DNA from 3 places in the Geodermatophilus sp. SYSU D00710 genome. Region 3 is predicted to be linked to each of the others. Evidence: riboswitches for the same ligand, from Rfam matches in the RefSeq annotation. Region 3 holds a riboswitch; each other region holds the start of a gene.
What was found. Region 3 has a riboswitch for cyclic di-AMP ahead of ACI78U_RS02480 (C40 family peptidase). Riboswitches for the same ligand answer to the same signal wherever they lie in the genome.
Positions count from the first base shown of each region.

Region 1: it holds a riboswitch for cyclic di-AMP, as region 3 does, so the genes downstream of both, ACI78U_RS14950 (hypothetical protein) here and ACI78U_RS02480 (C40 family peptidase) in region 3, are expected to answer to the same signal.
Region 2: it holds a riboswitch for cyclic di-AMP, as region 3 does, so the genes downstream of both, ACI78U_RS22560 (C40 family peptidase) here and ACI78U_RS02480 (C40 family peptidase) in region 3, are expected to answer to the same signal.

Region 1 is NZ_JBJGYX010000031.1:5,887-11,227, forward strand. It holds gene xylA (xylose isomerase) at 1-171, opposite strand, end outside; gene ACI78U_RS14945 (ROK family transcriptional regulator) at 275-1,507, shown strand; gene ACI78U_RS14950 (hypothetical protein) at 1,495-2,466, opposite strand; cyclic di-AMP (ydaO/yuaA leader) riboswitch at 2,722-2,875, opposite strand; gene ACI78U_RS14955 (DNA-directed RNA polymerase subunit alpha C-terminal domain-containing protein) at 3,003-3,599, opposite strand; gene ACI78U_RS14960 (protein kinase domain-containing protein) at 3,625-5,341, opposite strand, start outside.
Region 2 is NZ_JBJGYX010000075.1:11,890-17,230, reverse strand. It holds gene ACI78U_RS22575 (transglycosylase domain-containing protein) at 1-1,928, shown strand, start outside; partial or broken gene ACI78U_RS22570 (YhjD/YihY/BrkB family envelope integrity protein) at 1,967-2,785, opposite strand; gene ACI78U_RS22565 (hypothetical protein) at 2,841-3,062, opposite strand; cyclic di-AMP (ydaO/yuaA leader) riboswitch at 3,252-3,387, shown strand; gene ACI78U_RS22560 (C40 family peptidase) at 3,395-4,522, shown strand; gene ACI78U_RS22555 (DUF3817 domain-containing protein) at 4,659-4,976, shown strand; gene ACI78U_RS22550 (serine hydrolase domain-containing protein) at 4,992-5,341, shown strand, end outside.
Region 3 is NZ_JBJGYX010000003.1:123,836-129,176, reverse strand. It holds gene ACI78U_RS02505 (RtcB family protein) at 1-686, shown strand, start outside; gene ACI78U_RS02500 (MBL fold metallo-hydrolase) at 785-1,714, shown strand; gene ACI78U_RS02495 (hypothetical protein) at 1,730-1,936, opposite strand; gene ACI78U_RS02490 (hypothetical protein) at 2,112-2,309, opposite strand; gene ACI78U_RS02485 (hypothetical protein) at 2,557-2,709, opposite strand; cyclic di-AMP (ydaO/yuaA leader) riboswitch at 3,064-3,215, shown strand; gene ACI78U_RS02480 (C40 family peptidase) at 3,228-3,749, shown strand; gene ACI78U_RS02475 (carbohydrate kinase family protein) at 3,806-4,720, shown strand; gene ACI78U_RS02470 (DUF222 domain-containing protein) at 4,847-5,341, shown strand, end outside.

The sequences.
Region 1 (5,341 bases), on a different contig from region 3:
GTCGTCGTCGTGGAAGGTGACGCCGTAGGCGCCCAGCTCGGCGAGCTTCTCGACGGACTCGACCGGGTCGATCGCCGGCCGGGTCGCGTCGCCGAAGGGGTCGCGGGCCGGCCAGCCGACCGTCCACAGACCGAAGGTGAACCTGTCCTCACGGGTGGGCTGCAGGGGCATGGGGATCCTTCCGCCGGGCACCGGGGCGCTCGTCCGGGTGACGCGGGCCACCGCTTTTGTGCTGCGGTAGAACATAAACGATCCACCCGGCTAACCTCAACCCGTGTCCGACGGCCGCGTCCTCACCGGTGCCCGGCAGTCGACGCTGCGGGCGACCAACCTCGCGCTGGTCCTGCGCGCGGTGTGCGCCGACCCCGGCGAGCTGTCGCGGGCCGGCGTCGCGGCGGCACTGGGCACCACGCGCGGCACGGCGTCCCGGCTGGTCGACGACCTGGTCGCCGGCGGCCTGCTCGACGAGGTCGAGCGCGGGCCGGCGTCGCGCCGCGGCCGGCCGGCCACCCCGCTCGCACCGGGGTCGGGGCCGGCGGGGCTGGGCATGCAGGTCGACGCCGGGCTGGTCGCGGTCCGGGTGGTCGACCTGCGCGGGCGGACGGTCGCCGAGCGGCTGCACGAGGAGGACCTGCGCGACAGCGACCCGGTCGCCACGCTGGACCGGCTCGGCCGGCTGGGCGCCGAGGTGCTCGGGTCGCTGCCCGCCGGTGTGCGGGTGGTGGGCGCCGGGCTGGCGCTGCCCGGCCTGGTCGACGCCGGGCGGGGCCTGCTGCTGCGGGCGCCGAACCTCGGCTGGTCGCGGGTGCGGCCCGCCGACGCGCTCGCCGGCCTGCTCCCCGACGGGCTGGTCCCGGTGCTCGGCAACGAGGCCGACCTCGCCGCGCGCTGCGTCGCGCAGAGCGCCCCGGGCCGGCCGGGGCCGCACCGGGACTTCGTCTACCTGTCGGGGCAGATCGGCATCGGCGGGGCCGCGGTGCTCGGCGGCCGGGTGATGACCGGCAGCTCGGGCTGGGCCGGCGAGATCGGCCACGTCTGCGTCGACCCGGCCGGGCCGGACTGCCCGTGCGGGTCGACCGGGTGCCTGGAGCGCTACGCCGGCCGGCTGGCGCTGCTGGCCGCCGCCGGGGTGCCCGCCGACGCCGGCCCCGCGGAGCTGCGGGCCCGCGCCGAGGCCGGCGACCCCGGCGCCCGCCGCGCGCTCGACGGCGCGGCGTGGGCGCTGGGCGTCGCGCTGGCCGGGGTGGTCAACGTGCTCGACATCCCCACGGTGGTGCTCGGCGGTCACCTCGCCGAGCTGACCGACCTGCTGCGCCCGGGGCTGGAGGAGCACCTGGCCCGGCGGGTGCTCTCGGCCCGGTGGCGCCGGCCGCTCGTGGCCGCGGGAGGCGCCGTGCCGGCCGCGGGGGCGACCGGCGCGGCGCTGCGCGCGCTCGACGCGGTGCTCGAGGACCCGGTGCGCTGGCTGGCGCCCGCGGCGCGGGAGGTCGCGGCTCAGCCCACGTAGTTGACGTGCACGTGGTCGTAGTGGTTGGCCGTGACGCCGCCCCGGTCGGCCATGGTCGACCACGAGCCACCCGGCGAGGAGAGCATCCGCTGCTCCCAGATGAGGTAGTCGACGCCGAGCTCGTCCCAGTGCTCGACGTGGTACTGCACGATCGCGTCGCCGAGGGCGGCGTCGGTCAGCACCATGTAGTCCAGCGCCAGGCCGGAGGGGTGCCCGCCCGGGTCGGCCGCGCTCGCGCGGGTGCCGCCGAGGGTGATCGACGCGGCGCCGGGGACGTTGCTGACCACGGCGTCGGCGGCGGCCTGCACCACCGAGCGCACCGGGCCCGAGGTGTTGGTGATCCGGGCGACGCGGGAGGCCGTGGTCCCCGACGACGAGGACGAGACCGACGACGAGGCGGCCGGGGAGGACGCCGCCTCCGACCCGCCGGACTCCTCCTCGGCCTCCTCCGCCGCCGCCTGCGCCTCCGCGGCCTCCGCGGCGGCCTGGGCCTCCGCGGCCGCGGCCGCCTCGGCGGCGGCCTGCTCGGCGGCGGCCTGCGCCTCCGCGGCGGCCTGCGCCTCGGCGGCGAGCCGCGCGGCCTCGGCCGCCTGCGCGTCGCGCACGGCCTGGTCGGCACCGGCCTGCGCCTGCGCGGCGGCGGTCTCGGCGGCCTCGCGGCTGCCGCGGCTGGCCGCCAGCTCCTCGAGCACCTGCAGGTCCTGCGGCTGCACCTGCGGGGGCTCGGTCGCGGGGCCGGTCTGCGCGGGCAGGCCCAGCGCCTGGGCGACGGTCACGGTCTCCGACGTCCCGGCCTGCGCCTCGGCGGCCGGGTCGGGGCCGACCAGCACGTTGGCCACCAGCGCGCCGGCGGCGGCGACGCCGAGCAGCAGCGCGGGGCGGCGGACGGGGGCGCGGCGGCGGGACCGGCGGGTGGCGCCGGCGGCGGGCCGCGGGATCTCGGCGGTGGGGGCGTCCATCGGGGGGAGGTGCTCCAGGGGTGCGGGCACGGCGCGGCCGGCGGCGGCGCCGTGGAGGGGTGCGGGGCAGCGGGCGGCACCGGCCGTCGCGGCGACGCGGGCGCACCGGCGGGCACCACCCAAGCGGGGCTCGGGTGGGCGCGGGGCGGCGTCGGGACGGCCGGGCGCGGTCAGATGCGGGAGCGCACCCGGGTGCGGCGGAGCCGGCGGGGTGGTGCGGTCGTGCTGCAGAAGCGCGCCATCCGGCGGGCTCTCCGTTTCTCCCGTGGGCCGCCTACCGGGTCAGCTGACGGGTTCGGGCGGGAAGCAGCCCTACCCGCGGCCGGACGGTGTCCGGCGGGCGGGATTCACCCCAGTGGTGCGGTGGGTCCCCGGCTCGCCCGGGAGGGCGACTCGGCGGCATCCGTCCGGACTCCCCGGACGGGGACTGACGGCCGGTCGGACAGCGGCCACGGTAACCGTCGTTACCGCACCGTGACAATCCCGCGGCGGCGGAGCGTGACGAGCGTCGCGTGTCGCGGCGGCGTGTCGGGCCGTCAGGTGCCGAGCAGCCGCCGCAGCCAGTCGACCTGGGTGCGCACCGACCACAGCGCGAGGCGGCCGGGCACGGTCACCGCGGCGCGGGCCGCCCGCATCCCGAGCCGCAGCAGGTCGGCGTACTCGGCCGGCCGGGGTGCGGGCGCCGGGCGGGCGGCGCGGCGCGGGGCGGACGTGGGCGGGGTCGCCTCCGCCTCGGGCTGTGGACCGGGCGCCGTCCCCTGCTCCGGCGCGGGGGCCCCGGGCACCAGCAGGTCGAGGCCGCTGCGCCGGCGGGGGTCCCGCAGCGAGGCGAAGGAGGGGATCTCCGGCGCGTCGGGCGCCCCGTCCTCCTCGGCCGGCAGCGACAGCTGCCCGTCGCGCGCCGCCGTCCCCGATCGGGGCAGCGGCGTGGGCGGCTCGGGCACGACGCGGCGGATCGCCGTCACCAGGCCCGCGCCCAGCCCGGGCACGGCGGCGAGCTCGCGGCGGCTGAGGGCGGCGAGCGCGGCGACGTCGGTGATGCCTGCGCGGGTCAGCGCGGTGACCGCCCGGGTGGGCAGGCCCAGCGTCTCGATCGTCCCCGCCGGAGCGTCCCCCGGTGACCTGGTCGGCATGGCGGAGGACCCTAACCGCCCGCGGTCAGCCGGCCGCACCCGTGTCGGGGGCCGCGCTGCCCCCGTCGGGTGCCGACGACGTCGCCGACCCCGGGGACGTCGCCCCCGACGACCCCGACGGCGCGGGCTCCGAGCGAGCCGTCGGGGCGGACCCCGACGGCTCGCTCGGGGCCGGCCCGGTGGGGTCGGTCGGGGCCGGCTCGGTCGGGGAGCTGTCCGAGGGCGCCGGCTCGGTCGGCGCGGGCCCGGTGGGGTCGGTCGGGGCCGGCTCGGTCGGGGCGCTGTCCGAGGGCACCGGCTCGGACGGGGCGGGCTCCGAGGGCACCGCGTCCGAGGGGGCCGCGTCGGAGGGTGCCGCGTCGGAGGGCGCGGGCTCGGACGGCGCGGGCTCGGGGGACGCCGGGTCCGGGGACACGGCGGCGTCCGACGGTCCCGGTTCCGCGGGCGCGGGCTCGGCCGGGGCGGGCGCGGCCGGGCCGGACCCGGACGGCACCGACAGCGCCGCCTCGGGACCCTCACCGCCCGCGGACGCACCGCCCTCGGGCGCCGGTGCCGGTGCTGCCGGGGTGACCGCGACGCGCAGCGTCACGGGGGCGCCGGGCTGCAGCGGGACACCGACCGGGTCGAGGCCCGAGACCGTGCCCGGCTCGACGGCGGTCGTCACCTCGTCCTGCCGCTGCACGGTGAGACCCAGCGCGGTGAGGTCCGCGGCGACGTCGTCAGCAGGGCGCCCGACGTGGTCGTTGGCGGCCAGGACCACCGAGCCGGCCGTCGCGGCGCTCTCGCCGGTGCCGGCGCCGGTCTCCGCGGCCTGCGCGGGAGGCTGCCCGCCGCCGGAGCCACCCGGCCGGAGGAGGACCGCGAGCAGGCCCGCGAGCAGCACCGCCAGCACCGGCACCAGCACCGCCGGGCGCCGGCGCGGCGACCGCGAGGCACCGGACACCTGCGCGGTCTCCCCGGGTGGCGGGTCGTCCGGGGACACCGGCTCCGGGGAGGGCACCGTGACCGCGGCCGTCTCGACCAGCGCGGCCGGCGGGGCCGCGGCGACCGCCCGGGACGGCGACGGCGCCCCAGGACGCGGCCGGGCGGTCTGCTCGATCGTCTCCTCGACGGCGGTCAGGAACGCGTCCGCGTCGGGCAGCCGCTCACCGGGGTCCTTGACCAGGGCGGCGTCGATGAGGGAGCGGACGCCGGGCGGGACGTCCTCGGGCAGCGGCTCGGGGGCCTCGCGCACCTGCTTGAGCGCCACGGTGACCGGGTTGGTGCCGTCGAACGGCGCGTGCCCGGTGAGCGACTCGTAGCCGACCAGGCCGAGGGCGTAGACGTCGCTGGCCGGGCTGACCCGGTCGCCGGCGGCCTGCTCCGGCGACATGTAGCGGGCGGTGCCGATCACCTGCCCGGTACCGGTCAGCGGCACGCTCTCCGCCGACCACGCGATGCCGAAGTCGGTGAGCTTCACCCGGCCGTCGGGCCGGACCAGGATGTTGGCCGGCTTGACGTCGCGGTGCACCAGGCCCGCGCGGTGGGCCTCGGCCAGACCCGCGGCCGTCTGCTGCAGCACCGACAGCGCGGCCTCGGGTTCCAGCGGCCCGTCGGCCGAGAGCCGGTCCGACAGCGGCGCGCCGTCGACGAGCTCCATGACCAGGTAGGCCAGGTGCTCGCCGGTCGCCTCGTCGTCGGACTCGCCGTAGTCGAGGACGGCGGCGATGTTGGGGTGGCTCAGCGCCGCGGCGTGCCGGGCC
Region 2 (5,341 bases), on a different contig from region 3:
CCTACGGCGTGCAGCCCGCCGCCCGCGCCCTGTTCGGCGTCGACGCCTCTGCGCTGACGCTGCCGCAGGCCGCGCTGCTGGCCGGCCTGGTGCAGAGCCCCACCGAGGACGACCCGTTCGTCGACCCCGAGGCCGCCACCGCACGGCGCGACGAGGTCCTCTCGCGGATGGCCGAGCAGGGCATGGTCACCGCCGCCGAGGCCGCCGCCGCGCTGGCCGAGCCGCTGGGCCTCGCGCCGGGGCCGCCGCCGCGCCGAGGCTGCGTCGAGGCCAGCGTCGGGCCGTTCGTCTGCGACTTCGTCCAGCGGTACCTCATCCAGGAGCTGGGGCTGACCCAGGAGCAGCTGGACAACGGCGGCTACGTCGTCCAGACGACGCTGGACCCGGACCTGCAGCGCTCCGGTGACGCCGCGGTGCTGCGGACCGTGCCGCTGGAGGACTCGCTGGCCGGCATGTTCACCGCCGTCGAGCCCGGCACCGGCCACCTGCTGGCGATGAGCGTCAACCGCACGTTCGGCTACGACCGGTCCGACCCGACGCAGGAGTCGTTCAACCTCAACACCTGGCCCAGCCAGGGCTCGGGCTCGACGTACAAGGTCTTCGTGGCCGCCGCGGCGCTGGCCCGGGGCTACTCCTCCACCTACACGCTCACCGCCGCCGACCCCTACGTCTCCCGCGTGTACTCCGGCCCCTGCCAGGGCCGCGACACCGACGGCCGGTACTGCGTGCGCAACGCCGGGTCGGGCTACCGCCCGACGCTGGACCTGACCACCGCGCTCTACCAGTCCTCCAACACCTACTTCCTCGCGCTCGAGGACGCCCTCGGCAGCGTCGAGGAACCGGTGCGGATGGCCGAGGCCGCGGGCCTGTTCCAGTTCAGCCCGCCGGAGCTGCCGCAGCAGATCATCGACGAGAACCGCGGCTCGTTCACCTTCGGCGCCGAGGCCACCAGCCCGCTCGCCCTGGCCAGCGCCTACTCGACGTTCGCGGCCGGCGGCACGCAGTGCGACGTCGTCCCGGTGACCGCCGTGCTCGACGCCGCCGGGCAGCCGGCCCGGGGTGCCGACGGCGAGCCGCTGCCGGTGGGCGACCGGTGCACGCCCGAGGCCATCCCTCCGGGCGTGGCCACCACGATGAACCAGATCCTCCGCAAGGACGTCGAGCCGGGGTACCGCGGGCAGACCGGGTCGCGCGCCTACGTCCGCGGGCACCAGATCGCCGGCAAGACCGGGACCTCGCAGGACAACTACTCGGTGGCCTTCGTCGGCTACACGCCCGAGATCACCGCGAGCGTCATGGTGCTCAACCCCAAGGAGAACGAGGACGTCGGCGGCTTCGGTGGCGGCAAGGGCGCCACGATCTGGCGGGACGCGATGGAGCCGATCCTCACCGCCCGGGGCAGCGGTGAGTTCCCGCCGGCCGACGAGACGGTGGAGCACGGCAACACCCGGCCGGTGCCCGGCTGCTCGGGCGCGCGCAGCTGCGAGCGGGTCCTCGCCGAGGCCGGCTTCACGCCGCAGACGCTGCGGGTCGACAGCGACGAGCCGGCCGGCGCCTTCCTCGGGACCAGCCCGCCCCGGGGTGCCCGGGCGGTGCCCGGCCAGGTCGTGTCGATCCTGGTGAGCAACGGCAGCGACTACGTCGAGCCGGCTCCCGAGCCGGTCGCCCCCGACCCCGCTCCCGATCCCGAGCCGCCCGCCCCGGCGCCGGAGCCCGCTCCGGAACCCCCGCCCGGGCCCCCGCCGCCGGAACCGGCTCCGGAACCGGCTCCGGAACCGGCTCCAGAACCCCCGCCCGGCCCCCCGCTGCCCGGCACCGTGCCGGAGGACCCGGCCGGGGCGCTGCCGGCCCCGGGGGAGGGCGCGCCCCCGGCACCCGCGGAGCCGGCACCCGCGCCGGCCGAGGGGGCGCCCTGGAGCCCGGGGTAGTGGGCGCCGGCCTGACGCCGGGCGAGCCGCTCGTCGAGCGACTGGGTGAGCAGCCACCCGGCCAGCAGCACCAGGTGCAGCAGGAACAGCCACAGCCCGACGGCGACCACCGCCCCGACGACGACCAGGCCGCCGAACGGGGCGCCGAGGTCCAGCGGCAGGGACAGGAACAGGACGAAGCCCTGCAGGAACCCCGACAGGCAGGCCGCGGTGAACAGCGCCCCGCTGGTGAGCGCCGTCCAGCGGAAGCGCCCGCCGGACACCACGCCGTAGCCCCACAGCAGCGGCACCGTGAGGACGAACAGCACCGAGTAGTAGCCGACGGCGAGGCGGCCGACCACCGCCCCGGCGCCGTCCTCGCGGGCCAGGTCGGCCATCACCCGGGCCGCGAGCAGCAGCGGGTACAGCAGCAGCGGTGAGACGACCACCAGCGGCAGGCTCAGCAGGCGGCCGCGCCAGCCGGTCAGGCTCTCCCGGCGGGGGCTGAACCGCAGCAGCGCCCGGCGCAGCCCCTCGCCGTAGAACGTCAGCGGCACCAGTGCCAGCACGAAGCCCAGGAGGTCCAGGCGGGTGCCGGCGTCGACCAGGCGCTCGACCGCCTCCGGGGCGCCCAGTGGGGTGGGCAGCAGCTCGGTCAGCCGGGCGGCGAGCGCACGCACCTCGTCGGCCGAGGTCGCCAGCGCGGTCAGCCGCACCGCGACCAGCAGCAGCGGCACCACCGCGATGCCGGCGTAGAAGGTCAGTCCCGCCGCGATCAGGGCGAGGTCGCGCCCGCGGAGCAACTGCCGGGCGCCGGCCAGCAGGCCCCTCGTCTCGGCGCGCAGGCGGGCTGCGGTCCACCTGCGTTCCGGAGTCACCCGCCCATGCCACCAGCCCCCGCGACCGGGCGCCCGTCGGGGGGTCGGTGGACGGTCAGTCCTCGGAGGTGTCGTCGGTGGTGGGCGCGTCGTTGCCGGGGTTGGGGCCGGTCTCCTGGCACGCGGCGTCGTTCTCGTTGCTGGCGTTCTCGCCGCTCGCGTCGCAGTTGGTGGGCCCGCGGGAGAAGTCGGTGTTGTCGCCGCAGGCGGTCAGGGAGCCGAACAGCGCGAGCACGACCAGCGGCCGGGCCAGGCGCATCCGGGTGGAGGTGGACATGCCTGACTCCTACACGCCCCGGCGCCCGGCCAAACCGCCGGGGGCAGGCAGTCCGGTGACCGGGCGACCACGGAATGTCACCGATGTGATTACACCGGGGTGATTGTCACGCGTCCGTCACGGCCCTTACTCTGTGTACGTCCAACGGGGCGCTCCGTCACCGACCTGGGTGACACCCCGAGGACGCCGTCGAGCCGGTCGCCCCGTGGGGCGCCGGGCCGGGGACCCACCGCAGTCCTGGGGTGCAGCGCGTGTCCGCACGCGCCGGGCGAGTCCACGCCCGAACCCGTCAGCTAACCCGGTAGGCGGCCTGGGAAGAGGAGAACCGCCGCGTGGCGTCCCTGCGCACGTCTGTCCCCGGCATGCCCGTGACCGGCCGCCCGGCCCGCCGCCGGCAGGGTCGCCTCGCCGCCCTCGTCCTCGCCGGGGCCCTGGGGCTCGGCGTGGGGGTCGGGGTGGTCCCCTCGTCCGCCCTGGCCGAGGAGCCCACGACGGCGGCCGAGGCCGCACAGCTCGTGGCCGCCCGCGGGCACGAGCTCGAGGTCGTCACCGAGGAGTTCAACGAGGCCCGCGAGGTGCTCGCCGCGCAGCAGGCCGCGGCCGAGGCCGCCGCCGCCTCCCTCGCCCAGGCCCAGGCCGCCGCCGGCACCGCCCGCGAGCAGGTCGTCGGCATCGCCCGCTCCGCCTACACCGGCAACGGCATGGGTTCGCTGCAGGCGCTCCTGACCAGCGAGGACGCCGACGAGTTCGTCAACCGCGTCAGCCTCCTGCAGGGCGTCGCCGGCTACCAGGGCGAGCTGCTCGGCCAGGCGGTTGCCGCGACCGACACCGCCACCGCCGCCCAGGCCGCCGCCACCGATGCCGCCGTCGAGGCGCAGCGCCAGTACGACGCCGTCGCTGCCCAGCAGGCCGACCTCGAGGACCAGATCGCCGCCTACCAGGCCGACTTCGCCCGGCTGACCGCCGAGGAGCAGCGCGCCGCGCTCGAGGCCGCCGCGGCCGCGCACGCCGCCGAGGACGAGCGGGCCAGCCGCGACGACGAGCGCGAGGAGCCCGCCGCGGCGCAGCCCGCCGAGGAGGCGCCGGCAGCGGCGGCCGCGCCGGCCAGCGGCATCGCCGGCACCGTCGTGGCCACTGCCATGGCGCAGCGGGGCGACCCCTACGTGTGGGCCGCCGCCGGCCCGGACTCCTTCGACTGCTCGGGCCTGACCCAGTACGCCTTCAAGGCCGCCGGTATCAACCTCCCGCACTCGAGCCGGATGCAGTCGCAGATGGGCACCGCGGTCTCCCGGGCCGACCTGCAGCCCGGTGACCTGGTGTTCTTCTACAGCCCGGTCAGCCACGTGGGCATCTACATCGGCAACGGCCAGATGGTGCACGCGCCCACCTCGGGCGACGTCGTCAAGGTGGCCGGCGTCGACTCGATGGGCGGCTACGCCGGCGCCCGCCGCATCGGCTGAGGAAGGACCACCCTCCTCCCCGGGAGGGTGGCCGTTCCGGCGCGTTGCCGGGGTCACACCCGGTCCGGGACCTCCGGCGGAGCCTGCCGCGTTGCACCCTGCGGAGCCGCCGCCGATCCGTGAGGACCGCATCCCCGTGAACCCCCGCACCGTCGCCACCGCCTTCCGCGTCGTCGCCGTCGCCGAGGCGCTGTCCTGGGTGGGCCTGCTGGCCGGGATGTACGTGAAGTACGTGCCGGAGACCTCCGAGGTCGGCGTGCAGGTGTTCGGCCCGGTCCACGGCGCGGTGTTCGTCGCCTACGTCGTCGTGGCGCTGGTCGCGGCCCGGGTGCTCCGCTGGTCCCCGGGGACGACGCTGCTGGCGCTCGCCGCCTCGATCCCGCCGCTGGTCACCGTCGTCTTCGAGCGCTGGGCCGGCCGCACGGGGAGGCTGGCGGTCCCCGCGCGGGCCTGACCTACGGTTCCGGGCATGCCGACCGTGCTGCCCGCCACCGCCCGCACCCTGCTGGCCCGCACCGCCCGGGTGCAGCGCGACGGCCGCGCGCCGAGCCTGGTGGCCGGCGTCGTACGGGACGGCGGCCTGACGTGGTCGGCCGGCCGCGGCGACGTCGCCGAGCCGCACACCGACGTCCAGTACCGGCTCGGCTCGATCAGCAAGACGGTCACCGCGGTCGCCGTCCTGCGGCTGCGTGACGAGGGCCGGCTCGGCCTCGACGACCCGCTCGACCGGCACCTGCCCGGCACCCCGCTGGGCGACCGCTCGATCGGGCAGCTGCTGTCGCACCTGGCCGGCGCGTCCGCCGAGAGCCCCGGCGGCTG
Region 3 (5,341 bases):
CCGACCGGGTGTGGCTGTTCCTGCACTCGGGCTCGCGCGGGGTGGGCAACCGGCTGGCGTCGACGCACATCCGGGTCGCGCAGGAGCGCACGCGGCAGCGCGGCGTCGACCTCCCCGACCGCGACCTCGCCTACCTCGAGGAGGGCGAGCCGGAGTTCGACGCCTACATCGAGGCACTGCGCTGGGCACAGCGGTTCGCCGCGCTCAACCGCGAGGAGATGATGGACCGCGTCGCCGAGCAGGTGTCCCGGTTCCTGACGAGCGAGGTCCGGCGCGAGCAGGTGGTCCAGTGCCACCACAACTACACCGAGCGCGAGACCCACCACGGCCGCGAGGTGTGGCTGTCCCGCAAGGGGGCGATCTCCGCGCGGCGCGGCCAGTGGGGGCTGATCCCGGGCTCGATGGGCGCGGCGTCCTACGTCGTCGTCGGCAGGGGCGACCCCGAGTCGCTGGAGTCGGCGCCGCACGGTGCCGGCCGGGCGTTCTCGCGGACCGCCGCGCGCAAGCAGTTCAGCCGGGCCGACCTCGACCGGCGCATGACGGGCATCGCCTGGGGCCGCTCGGACGCGTTCCTCGACGAGCACCCTGACGCCTACAAGAGCATCGACGTCGTCATGGCCGACGCCGCGGACCTGGTGGAGATCCGGCACACGCTGCGCCAGGTGGTGAACGTCAAGGGCGACTGAGTCCTCCCCGGACGCTCGTGCTCTGCACACCCCTGTGTGCAGAGCACGAGCACGCCGGACCGCTTCCCCGGCGGTCCCCGGTGCAGGACAGTGACCCGGTGACGACGTCGATCGAGGCGGCCGGGCTCGAGCAGGTCGCGCCGGGGGTCTTCGCCTACGTGCAGCCCGACGGCAGCTGGATGATCAACAACACCGGCGTCGTGACCGGTGACGACGGCACCGGCGTCATGGTCGACACGACCTCCACCGAGGCGCGCAACCGGGCGCTGTTCGCGGCGGTGGACGGCGTCGCCCCGGGCCGGCTGCGGGCGCTGGTGAACACCCACCACCACGGCGACCACACCTTCGGCAACTGGTTGGTGCCGGACGGGACGCCGGTGGTCGGGCACGAGCACGCACGGGAGGACCAGCTCGCCGCGGGCCTGATCGCCGCACAGGTGCTCACCGGACCGGACTACGGGCATCTGGAGGTGCGCCCGCCCGACGTCACCTTCACCGGCGCGCTGACCCTCCACCTCGGGGAGCGGGGAGTCGAGCTGCATGCGGTGGGCCCGGCGCACACGCGCGGCGACGTCGTCGTCTGGCTGCCCGGCGAGCGGGTGGCCTTCGCGGGCGACGTCGCCTTCGCCGGCGGCCAGCCGTTCCTCGCCGAGGGCAGCGTGGCCGGGTACCCGCGGGCGCTGGCCGCGCTGCGGGCGCTGGAGCCGGAGGTGCTCGTGCCCGGGCACGGCCCGGTGTGCCGTGGCGACCAGGTCCCCCGGCTGCTCGACGAGCTCGCCGGCTACGCGGCCTTCGTCGACGCGACGGCGCGGGAGGGACACGCGGCCGGGTGGTCGCCGCTGGAGACCGCGCGCCGGCACGCGGACAACCCGTACGCGGCGTGGCAGGAGTCCGAGCGGCTCGTGGGCAACCTGCACCGGGCGTACGCCGAGCTCGACGGCCGGCCGCCGGGCGAGCGGCTGCCGCTGGCGGACATCTGGCCCGACATGGTCGACTTCCACGGCGGCCCCATCGGCTGCCGGGCCTGAGGGCGTCCCCGGCGGTCACGCCGGCGCGGGGGCACCGTCCAGGCACCGGCGGGCCGCCGGACCCATCCCGAGTCCCGCGAGGATCCCCCCGGCCCGGCGCCGGCGCTCGCGGGCGCGCTCGCGCAGCAGGCCGCCGAGCGCGGCGTTGACCGACCGGTCGGCGCGGCGCTCGAGGAACTCCGCCGTCGCCAGGTGGGTCGCTGCCCGGCGCAGTGCCTCCACGTGCTCGAGCCGCTCCTGCGGTCGGCTTCCGGTCGGGGGCCCGGCGGTCCCGTCCGCGCCTGCTGTAGCGCTGGTCGTGCTCGTGGTCGTCATCGCGTCCCTCGCCTCCATCGGTCCCCGCATCTGTGGAGACGCCGGAAGGCGGCGGGGATGACGCGGCGCGGGGACGAGGCGGTCAGCTGCCGGGGAAGCCCGGGCGGTCGCCGGTGCCCATCCCGCCCTCACCGGCGCGGGGCGACTGGTCGGGCGCGGCGCCCACCTCGGCGTCCTCGTCGTCGTGGACGGGGCGCTCTCCCGGCAGCACGTCGTCGTCCTGCCCCGAGCGGTCGTTCGTGCCGCCGTACGGCCGTCCGGTCATCGAGCCCTCGGTCACTGCGGACCTCCTCCGCCGTGCACCGACCGGCCGGCTGGGCTCACCCCGGTCGGTGCCGGGGTGCCCGGCCGGCCGGCAGCGGAAACCGTCGCCCCGAGACGCACTGTGCCGGTTGATCCCGTGCTCTGTCGGCTCGATCGCGCCCGCAGAGCGCCGGGAGAGCCGGCAAGGGGGCGGCAACCAGCGCGGGGAGCACCGCACCCCCCGTCCCGGAGCGGGACGGGGGGCGCGGTAGGGCGTCGGTCGGTCAGTAGGCCCGGCCGCTCGTGCCGCCCTTCTTGTTCTTGTTCTGGAAGTCGCGGACGAACTGCTTGATCTTCGCCTGGTTCTGCGGCTTCTGGAGCTCCTGCACCACCTTGGCGGCGACGCCCGAAGCCACGAGCTTCCTCAACATCCCCACGGGGTCCTCCTCCTGTCGGCTCCTGTCCCGTTGCCCCGTCAACGCGCGGGGCAACCGTGGGGATCCCGGCCTTTCACCCGTTCCACCGGTGGCGGGCCGCTGACGGGGCGTGCGGACGCACCGTTGCGTCCTTTCTCGTCCCGTCCGGCGTGTCGGCGCCCATCCGGGTGCCGCCGCGTGTCCAGGACCTGGGCGTGCGCGGTGCTCGCGCTGGCGTGTCGGGTCCGGGAGGCCAGTCAAATCCGCAGGTCCGCGCCGGGCGTGGCGCCGCGTTCCGTCGGTTGAGGGCCCCCTGACCCCTCCCTACCGTCGTCGCCGGTCCGCCAGGGTCCTTCGTCGCGCCCCGTGCGACACCTGGTGGCCACGCCGAACCGGGCGCCGGAACCCACCGGCAGCCCGGGCCGGGGACCCACTGCAGCACTGGGGTGGAGCGCGACTCGTCGCGCCGGGCGACTCCTCCGTCCGAACCCGTCAGCTAACCCGGTAGGCGGTCGCGGAGAACAGGAGAACCGTCGTCCATGACGACCGCACGCACGTCCACCGCTCGTCGCTCGTTCCGCGGCATCGCCGTCGCGGCCATCGCCGGAGCCGGCATCGTCCTCTCGCCCCTCCCGGCCTCGGCTGCCGCGGGCGGTGGTGGTGGCACCGCGACCGGGACGGTGGCCGCCGCGCCGGCGCCCGCGCCCACCGGCGCGGCCCAGGTCGCCGTCGACACCGCGCTCGCCCAGGTCGGTGACCGGTACGTCTACGGCGCCACCGGGCCGGACTCCTTCGACTGCTCGGGCCTGACCAGCTTCGCCTACGAGGCGGCCGGCGTCTCGATCCCGCGCACGTCGAAGGCCCAGTCGACCTTCGGCACCGCGGTGGCGAAGGCCGACCTCCAGCCCGGTGACCTGGTCTTCTTCTACAGCCCGGTGTCACACGTGGGCATGTCCATCGGCAACGGCCAGATGGTCCACGCCTCGACCGCCGGCAAGCCGGTGGCCGTCGTCGACCTCGACTCGATGCCGAGCTACGCGGGCGCCCGCCGGGTCGCCTGACGCACGTCGCGGAAGGGTGCCCCGGCCGGGCTCTCCGGCCGGGGCACTCTCGTGTCGTGGTGCACGAGGACGGTCCCCGGTGGCCCCGCCGCGCCGGCTCCGGACCGGTGGTGGCCGTGGGCAAGCTCGTCGCCGACCAGCTGCTGGAGCTCACCGCTCCGCTGGTGGTCGGGGGCCAGCAGCGGGTGGTCCGGACGACGACGGCGGGCGGGGCGCCGGCCAACGTGACGGCGAACCTGGCCCGTCGCGGCACCCCGGCGAGGCTCGCGGGCTGGGCGGGTGCGGACCCGCTCGCCGACACGTTGCTGGCCGGACTGGCCGGGCGCGGGGTGGAGACGGCGGTGGTCCGCCGTGGCCGCACTCCCCTGTCGACGGTGCTCGTCCACCCCGACGGGGGACGGACGCTGCTCACCGACAGCGGCGAAGGCGGGCTCGAGCCGGACGACGTCCGCGCCGCGTGGCTCGCCGACGCGGCCGCCGTCCACCTCGACGGCTACGACCTGCTGCCCGGCCGTTTCCCGGACGCGCTCCGGGCAGCCGCCTCGCTCGCCCGGGACGCCGGCGTGCCGGTCACCGTCGACGTGGCGGCCGCGACGCGGATCGAGCGCCACGGCGCCGACGCGTATCGGGAGCTGCTCGTGGCGCTGCGGCCGGACGTCCTGTTCTGCAACGCCGTCGAGGCCGCGGTGCTGGGACTGGACGGCGACCTGCCCGCGTGGGCGCCGGCGCTGGTCCTGGTGCACGCCGGCGCGCGGCCCACCCGGGTGCTGACCGCGGCGGGCGCGTGGCAGGTGCCGGTGGAGCCCCTGCCGGAGGGGCGGCTCCGCGACACCACCGGCTGCGGGGATGCCGTCGCCGCCGGGGTGCTGGCCGGCTGGCGGTCGGGGGCGCCGGTCCTGGACGCGGTCCGCGCCGGCCACGAGGCGGCCGCGGTGGTCGCGGGTGTGGTCGGGGCCCAGCCGCCGCCCTGACCGCCCGGGCTCACCGTCGACACCGGCGTCACCGGCCAGTGCCTTTATAGCGATAATGGCACCTCACGAGGCTCTGACCTGCGGTTTTGAGTTGTCCACCTCCTGCTGATCGGCTAGTATTCGATCATGTGTTCGGGTGGGTGGGAGACCGGTGATGTCCTCGAGGCCGTCGCCGCGCTCATCGCCGAGCGCAACCGGATCGACGCCGCCCTGGCCCGCCGGGTGCGCGCCGCCGAACTGGCCCAGGCCCCCGAGCGCGACGGGCAGAAGAGCATGGCGTCGTGGCTGCGCGGGCACGGCCGGCTCTCCTCGGCGGCGGCGTCCCGGCTGGTGGGCAACGGGCGGGCGCTGGAGCACCTGCCGGCGCTGGCCGAGGCGCACGAGGCCGGGTGGGTGTCGGCCGAGCAGGTGGCCGAGGCCGCGCGGGTGGTCACACCGGAGCGGCGGGCCGCGGCCGCCGCCCAGGACGTCGACCTGGCCGCGATGGACGCCGCGCTGACCCAGGTCGCCCTCGACTGTCCCCACGCCGACCTGGTGCAGGTCGTGCAGCGCTACCTCGACGCGCTCGACCCGGACGGGCCCGAGCCCGACCCCACCAAGGGCCGCTCGTTGACGGTGTCC